DNA from 2 places in the Neorhizobium descurainiae genome. Region 1 is predicted to be linked to the other one. Evidence: riboswitches for the same ligand, from Rfam matches in the RefSeq annotation. Region 1 holds a riboswitch; the other holds the start of a gene.
The links. A riboswitch is a leader RNA that binds a small molecule or an ion and turns the genes downstream of it on or off. The one in region 1 is predicted to bind cobalamin.
Positions count from the first base shown of each region.

Region 1 (4,031 bases):
TATCCATCGGCAGCCTCCTCCTATTCCCGTGGCGCGGCGGCGCGGGCCAGCCGGTCGTTGATCGCCTCGCCAAGCCCGTGGTCGGGAATGGGCGTGACGGCAATACGGGCCGCACCGGTCGCATCGGCGCGCTTCAGGTAAGCGAACAGATTTGCCGCCGCCTGCGCAAGATCGCCGGAAGGGCTCAAATCAAAAACCGCGGTGGCAAGCTCTATTCCCTTTACCGGGGCGGAACCCAGCCGGATCAGCGCTTCGCCGGGTTCGACGTGATCGGCGTTGAGCCGGACGGCCGCGCCCGGCGCATAGTGGGAGGCGAGCATGCCCGGCGCCTCGATGATCGCCGCCGGGCCGTCCGGCCGGATCACCGGGAGGCCGGTGGCTTTCTCGATCTCCTCCACCGCGACGCCGCCGGGTCTCAGTAGGCGGATAATGCCGTCCTCGACGCGGACGATGGTCGATTCCACGCCGACGGGGGCTGCGCCGCCATCGACGATGAGCTTGAGCCTGTCGCCCAGGTCCTCCGCCACATGCTGCGCGCTTGTCGGGCTCACCTTGCCGGACGTGTTGGCGCTCGGCGCGGCAAGCGGCTTCCCGAAGGCGCGGATGAGCTCGGATGCGAACCCTTTCGGCAGGCGGATGCCGATCGTGTCGAGACCCGCGGTGGCGAGCGAGTGGATGCCGCTTTCCGGCTTCAGCGGCAGGATCAGCGTCAGCGGCCCCGGCCAGAAGGTCTCGGCGAGCTTTTTCGAGATCGGGTCGAAAACCGCATAGCGCTCGGCCATGGAAAGATCGGCCGCATGGCAGATCAGCGGGTTGAAGCGCGGCCGGCCCTTGGTCTCGTAAATGCGGGCAATGGCTGCCGGGTTGGTGGCGTCCGCGGCAAGCCCGTAAACGGTCTCGGTGGGGATCGCCACCGGATAACCTTCCGCCAAGACGGCTGAGGCCTTGAGGAGCGCGCGTTCATGATCCCGGGTGATGTCGATGATGTCGGCCGTCATGTCCGCCCGTCAATAGCGCGGACCGGGCTTCCGTCAAAGCTTTTTGATGATTTCGCGCAGCGCATGGCTCGATGCGCCGAGCGTCAGCACGTTCTTGATCGCTTCCATCGGATCGTTGGTCTGGAACAGGAGCCCGTTCTTGCGGATCGAGCGGTCGATCCGGAACGGTTCGCCCGGCTCCCCCTCGATCGCCACGGCGAAGTACATGCGCGAATAGGTCGTGCTGATGCGTTCGAAGAACCTTTCCTCCTCGCCGATCTCGGAAAAGAAATTGGCGATATAGAAGGACCAGCTGACCGGCATGCGGCGTCCGAGGAACGTTCTCGCGGCCGTGACATGGCAGTAGCCGAGATGCGGACGCTCGTCGAGCGTGCGGTGGAAGATGATCTTCGGGAACTGGATCGATCGATGGAATGCGTTGATCCGCTCGTGGCTCTTTTCTCCGGCTGCTTCCAGTTTCTTGCCGGTGCGCGCGGCGACGTCCGCATAACCGATATAGCGCCGTTCTGCCGGCACCCAGATGGCGCTGTCGCGGGCGATGCGTCCGGTCCGCAGGAATTCCGAATGCGCGGTAGGCTTCGTCCCCGCCGGCGCGGGAGGCTTCGGCGGAGGAGCTTCGTAGTAGCGGAATTTTCCTTTGGCCTGCACGGGGGCATCGCTCCTGTTGATGCCGGAAATCTTGAGCTTCAGCCCTCAATGACAGGTTTTCCTTTCGCGGGGCTTAAGGGTTTTCCGAAGCCGTCGTCAATGCGGTTGCCGATGTCGCAATGTTGCCTATGCGACACGTGGGGCAGATGATTATATCCGCTGCAAGCTCAAGGTGCCGCCTCGCTAGGGAGGGCGGAGAATTGGGAAGCCGGTCGAAGCCCGGCGCTGCCCCCGCAACGGTGGTGGAGTGTAAGAGGCATGGCACAAGCCACTGGGAAAGAGCCGCAAGGGCCGCCCGGGAAGGCGCCATGCCCGTCCCGCGAGGGACAGCTCCTGAGCCCGGAAACCAGCCTGAGGTGAAAGAGAATTTGACCGATCGCGGCGGGCGCTCGGGACGCGGAGATTGGCGGGGCGAGACCGGCCGGCGTTTCCATGTCCTTCCGCAGGCCGCCCCAAGGCTCGCTTCGACAAGGAAGGCAAGATGGAAACTCGCAGTCAGGTCCTGCGGCAGCTCAAGAACCGCCGCGAAGGCTTCAGCCTCGAACAGGCCTTTTACACCGATCCCGATTATTACAAGCTCGATCTCGAATTGATCTGGTATCGCGATTGGCTGTTCGTCGGCCACGATTGCGAACTGCCCAAGGCCGGCAGCTATTTCACGTTGCAGATCGGCGACTATCCGGTCGTCGTCGTGCGCGGCCGTGACGGCCTGATCCGGGCGCTCCACAATACCTGCCGCCACCGCGGCAGCCGGGTATGCACCAAGGAAAGCGGCTCGGCGGTGCGGCTCGTCTGTCCCTACCATCAATGGACCTACGAACTCGACGGCTCGCTGCTCATCGCCCGGCAGATGGGCCAGGATTTCGACAAGAGAGAGTTCGGGTTGAAGAAGGTCCATTGCGAGAGCGTCGCCGGCTACATCTTCATCTGCCTTGCCAACGAGGCGCCGGATTTCGCGCCCGTTCGCGAGGCGATCGAGCCCTATATGGCGCCGCACCGCCTGTCGGAGGCCAAGGTCGCCCACCAGTCGACGATCATCGAGAAGGGCAATTGGAAGCTCGTCTGGGAAAACAACCGCGAATGCTATCATTGCGCCGGCAATCACCCGGAACTCTGCCGCACGTTTCCGGAAGCGCCTACCGTCACCGGCGTGTCGGGCGCGATCGACGATCCGGTCATCATCGAGCACTGGCGGCGCTGCGAGGCGGCCGATCTGCCGAGCGAGTTCAGGATATCGCCGGACGGCCAGTTCCGCGTCGCCCGCATGCCGCTGATCGAGGGCGCCGAAAGCTACACGATGTCGGGCAGGAATGCCGTGCAGCGAAAACTCTCCGACGACGTGACGATCGATGGGATCGGCACGATGCTGCTCTTCCATTACCCGACCACGTGGAACCACATGCTGGGCGACCATGCGGTCTCCTTCCGCGTCACACCACTCGGACCGGAGGAAACGGCGGTCACCACCAAATGGCTGGTCCACAAGGATGCGGTCGAGGGCGTCGATTACAATCTCGAAGAGCTGACGCATGTCTGGAACATGACCAACGACCAGGACCGCCAGATCGTCGAGGAAAACGCCTTCGGGATCCGTTCGCCGGCATATGAGCCGGGACCTTATTCGGCGATCCACGAGGGCGGCGTCATGCAGTTCGTCGAATGGTATTCGAATTTCATGGTCAATCGCCTTCAGGGCGATCAGACGATGCTTTCGATCGTCGCATGATGCAGTTTGCCCTGGGACCGATCGCTTATTCGTGATTGGCTCCAGCCCGGCCGTCATGGAACCAAGTCCTTCTATCCGCGTTGTTTTCTGCCAATACTTCCTGAAAGGAAACACCAGGATGAGACCCCTCCACCTGCGTTTGACCGCGGCAGCGCTTGCGGTCGCTTCTGCGCTCACCAGCTTCACATCGGCTCAGGCTTTGCAGATGCCTTCGGCTCCCGCCATTTCGGCTGCAAGCGCCGTGACGGATGTCCAGTACCGGGATCGCCGTGACTGGCGGCGCGACCGCTACGGCTGGCATCGCGGTTATCGCGGCTATCGCGATCGCCGTCCGGGCTATCGGTATTACAATGGCTTCTGGTTCCCGCTGGCGGCCTTCGGCACCGGGGTAATCATCGGCGGAGCGATTGCAAATGATCGCGGCCCTTATTCCGGCCGACATGTCGCCTGGTGCGAGAGCCGCTACCGTAGCTATCGCGCATCGGACAATACCTATGTGCCGCGCGCCGGCGTCCGGGCGCGATGCGTATCGCCGTACCGGTAAAAATCGTCTCGGGGCTGGATGTGGAACCCGGTTCGGGCACGCTGCCCGGGCCGGGCTTCCGTTGCTCCGGGGCGTTAATCACGCATTCAGGATGAATTTCCTAGGATCGCCGCGA
Region 1 is NZ_JBLFFK010000006.1:95,197-99,227, reverse strand. Features, by position in the region: gene ACMGE0_RS13125 (FAD-binding oxidoreductase) at 1-7, opposite strand, end outside; gene ACMGE0_RS13120 (L-threonylcarbamoyladenylate synthase) at 21-998, opposite strand; gene ACMGE0_RS13115 (DUF6656 family protein) at 1,032-1,646, opposite strand; cobalamin riboswitch at 1,800-2,015, shown strand; gene ACMGE0_RS13110 (aromatic ring-hydroxylating oxygenase subunit alpha) at 2,128-3,372, shown strand; gene ACMGE0_RS13105 (BA14K family protein) at 3,491-3,916, shown strand.

Region 2 (4,031 bases), on a different contig from region 1:
CTTGCCCACATCCGAGCCCGTTCCCTGAAACATCAGCGCGCGGGCGGTCATGGCTTAGAACTCGATGCCGGCCTGGGCCTTCACGCCGGCCTTGAAATGGTGCTTCACCAGCGTCATTTCGGTCACCATGTCGGCGGCTTCGATGAGCGCCGGTTTGGCGTTGCGGCCGGTGACGACCACATGCAGGTCCGGCCGGCGGGCCTGCAATGCGGCGATCACCGTGCCGAGATTGAGATAATCGTAACGCAGCGCGATATTGAGCTCGTCGAGAATGACGAGGCCGATCGTCTCGTCCGCCATCAGGTCCAGCGCCTTCCCCCATGCCTTTTCGGCGGCGGCGATATCCCGTTGCAGGTCCTGCGTTTCCCAGGTGAAGCCCTCGCCCATCGTATGCCAGACGACCCGATCGCCGAAGACGGCCAGCGCCGGCTGTTCGCCGGTCGACCAGGCACCCTTGATGAACTGCACCACGCCGACGCGGCGGTTGTTGCCGAGCATGCGCAGCGCCAGACCGAATGCGGCGGTGGATTTACCCTTGCCGGAACCGGTATGGACGATGAGAAGGCCCTTTTCGAGGATCTTCCCGGCCACTTCCGCATCCTGCACCGCCTTGCGGTTCGCCATCTTGGCGCGGTGGCGCTCGGCTGCCGCCTGATCGATCTCCTTCACCGCGAAGCAAGCCCCGCCGAAGGGCGCACCGCGACATCTTCGCCGGCGCGGAACTTCTCGCGGACCACCGCGATGAGCGCGCCGAGCACTGCCCAGAACACCAGATTGGTGACGTAAACGGCATTGACGAAGCGGGCATGCAGCTCCAGCGGCACCGCCGTCTCATGCGTCGGCGGCAGGGGAGCGCCAACCAGATGCGGAGCGACCAGCAGAACGATCGCCAGCACGGCAAACACGACCGAACGGGTATAGGCGAGCAGGCCGAGGCCGAGAGCGGTGCAGATGGCCGTCGAAATCCACCAGATCTGGCGCGGACCGAGCTCGGCGGCCGGCATGCCCGGCAGTTCCGGCGGCAGGCCGAGGCCGGGAGCGAGGCTGACGGTGAGGAAGCCGGCAATGCCGAACATCAACCCGCCGCGCCAGCCCTTGAAGCCTCCCAGGGCTTCCGAAGCGGCGATCAGCACGAGACCGAAGCCGATTGCCGACAAGATATCGGCTGCGGCGGTGTAGATGAGGCGCTCAAAACCGTCGGCGGGAGCCCAGGCCTCCTCGTCGTGGCTATGTTCAGCCGCCGCAGGGGGCGCGACACCGCCAGCCGGGGCAGCCTCATGGTTGTGGCTGTGACCGGCCTCGGCACCGCCGGCATTTTCATAGGTCTCGGCCTGCAGGATGAGCGGCACCGTCGAGAAATGCTGCATGACGGTGAGGAGAAGTCCCGACAACAGCCCGGCGATCACCGCCGTGAAGACGATGTTACGAAACAGCGACATTTGGAAATTCCTCTCAGTGGCAGGGGAAGGCCAGGGAATGGCGCGTGTCGTGGGCGGCGTTGTGGACGACTTCCAGATGCGAGAAGCCGACAAAACCGACGATGAACAGGCCGAGAATGGCCGTCATGCCGAGGGGAATGATCTTCGAAGCGGAAACGCTGACCGCACTTGCGGCAGAATTCGTTACCATGGTCTCGTCCTTTCGCCCTCCACCCGAGGGCTGTTCAAGTTTCTCACCACCTCTGGCAGGTCTCCTGGCTCGCGGATCAGGCGCCTCTCGCCCGCCTTCCCGGATTGCTCCAGTGGCTTGACGGCCAACCGGCCGTTTTGGACGAAGACTTTCCGCTTACAGTTGCGGGGGCAGCCACGGGTTTGACGGCAAATCCGTCGCACCGCATTCCCTCAAAACCCTTTCGGGCACCATAGGTCCGGTCACTATAGACGAATTCGCGAGCCCCGCAATCGCCTTTGCGACGCCCGCCGCACTCCATTGACATAGGGCTATGACCGGGCTTAGTTGAAAGAAGACGGTCCTTTTCCGGCAACGGGAAGGGCTAAGAGAGAATGCGGTGCGATCCTTGGGATCAATGCCGCGGCTGCCCCCGCAACTGTAGGCGGCGAGCCATTTTGCCGAGCAAGGCCTCTGGGCCGGAAAGCCACTGGGAAAACCGGGAAGGCAGGCAAATGGCGGCGACCCGCGAGCCAGGAGACCTGCCGTTCGATTTAAGCTTCGCCGGGCGGGGTGCTCCGGAGGAAGTCTTGTCATTCACCGCAGGCGGGCTTGCCCTTCTGCTCCGCGCCCCGATTTTTCGAACTGGCGGTAACGCGGCTTAGATGATGAGTGACGAGCGAAAAGACGATCTGGAAACCGTCCCGGAAGCCGTGGATGTGACGATCTTCGTCTGCACCAATTGCCGCGACGAGATCGATCCCGAAACACGCCCCGGCATCGGGATGATCGCCGCTCTGCGGGAAGCTACAGCCGGCAAGCCGCTTGCCGTAAAGCCCGTCACCTGCCTCGCCAATTGCGAAAAGAGCCCGAGCGCGGCCTTCAACCACCGATCCGGCTGGTCTTACGTTTTCGGGCATCTGACGCTGGAGAATGTCGAAGACATCGTGACCGGCGCAATGATGCTCGCCGGGGACGAGCGCGGCTTCCTTCCCCTTCGTGGCCGTCCCGCCTGCCTCCGCGGCAAAGGCATGACGGCCCGCATTCCACCCTTCCACCATCACGAGGACATGCCTTCATGAGCGTCAATTTCGACCGCGTTCCCTGCACCGTCGTCACCGGGTTCCTGGGCGCCGGCAAGACCACGCTGATCCGCAGCCTGATCGAGAAGCTCGACGGTAAGCGCCTGGCGATCATCGTCAACGAATTCGGCGATGTCGGCATCGACGGCGACGTGCTGAAGGGCTGCGGCATCGAGACCTGCCCGGAAGACAATATCATCGAGCTCGCCAACGGCTGCATCTGCTGCACCGTCGCCGACGACTTCGTGCCGGCGATCGACCAGATCCTCTCCCGCGAACCGCGCGTCGACCATATCCTCATCGAGACTTCCGGACTTGCGCTGCCGAAGCCGCTCGTCCAGGCCTTCCAGTGGCCGGATGTGAAGGCGCGCGTGACGGTGGATGGCGTCGTCGCCGTGGTCGACGGCGTGGCTCTGGCGGAGGGCCGGGTCGCCGACGATCACGGCGCGCTGGAAGCCCAGCGGCAGGCAGACGACTCGATCGACCATGACGACCCGGTCGAGGAAGTCTTCGAGGACCAGGTCGCCTGTGCCGACATGATCGTTCTGACCAAGACCGATCTTCTGGATGCCGCAGGGCTCGCCACCGCCAAGGATCGCGTTACCGCCCACCTGCCGCGGGCCGTGAAGATCGTCTCGGCCGCGAATGGGGCGATCGATCCGGCAGTGCTGATCGGCCTCGGGCTCGCCGTCGAGGATGACATCGGGAACCGCAAGACGCATCACGACGACGAGCTCGATCACGACCACGACGACTTCGACAGCTTTGTCGTCGACCTGCCGGCCGTGGCGGATGCCGAAGCACTCGCCGCCCGCATCTCCGTGACGGCGGAAGCCGAGAACGTCCTGCGCATAAAAGGCTTTGTGGAGGTCGCGGATAAGCCGATGCGCCTGCAGGTCCAGGCTGTAGGATCGCGCGTGAACCATTATTTCGACCGCGCCTGGGCGCCCGGCGAAGCGCGGCACGGCCGTCTTGTCGTGATCGGCGAAAAAGGGATCGACCGCGCGGCGATCGAAAGGATGCTGGCCGCATAAGGCAACGGAAATGCACATACTTGCCACCACATCGTCGTCGCTCGACGACCTGATCGAGCCGGTCGACCTCAACCAGTCGCCCGCCGATGTGGTGGTGCTGTCCTTTTCCGGCAGCGACCTGAACGGCATCGCTGCAGCCTGGGACAAGGGTCGGGCGAGCCTGCGGCTGGCCAACCTTTCCGACCTGCGGCACCCGATGTCCGTCGACCTCTGGGTGGAGAAGACGGCGGCACATGCGAAGGTCATCCTTGTGCGCATTCTCGGCGGCTATGACCGCTGGGCCTATGGGGTGGATGAACTTTCACGC
Region 2 is NZ_JBLFFK010000011.1:165,300-169,330, reverse strand. Features, by position in the region: gene ACMGE0_RS19520 (cobyric acid synthase) at 1-51, opposite strand, end outside; gene cobO (cob(I)yrinic acid a,c-diamide adenosyltransferase) at 55-669, opposite strand; gene ACMGE0_RS19510 (CbtA family protein) at 666-1,439, opposite strand; gene ACMGE0_RS19505 (CbtB domain-containing protein) at 1,453-1,629, opposite strand; cobalamin riboswitch at 1,667-1,879, opposite strand; cobalamin riboswitch at 1,951-2,172, shown strand; gene ACMGE0_RS19500 (DUF1636 family protein) at 2,274-2,690, shown strand; gene cobW (cobalamin biosynthesis protein CobW) at 2,687-3,724, shown strand; gene cobN (cobaltochelatase subunit CobN) at 3,735-4,031, shown strand, end outside.
Region 2: it holds a riboswitch for cobalamin, as region 1 does, so the genes downstream of both, ACMGE0_RS19500 (DUF1636 family protein) here and ACMGE0_RS13110 (aromatic ring-hydroxylating oxygenase subunit alpha) in region 1, are expected to answer to the same signal.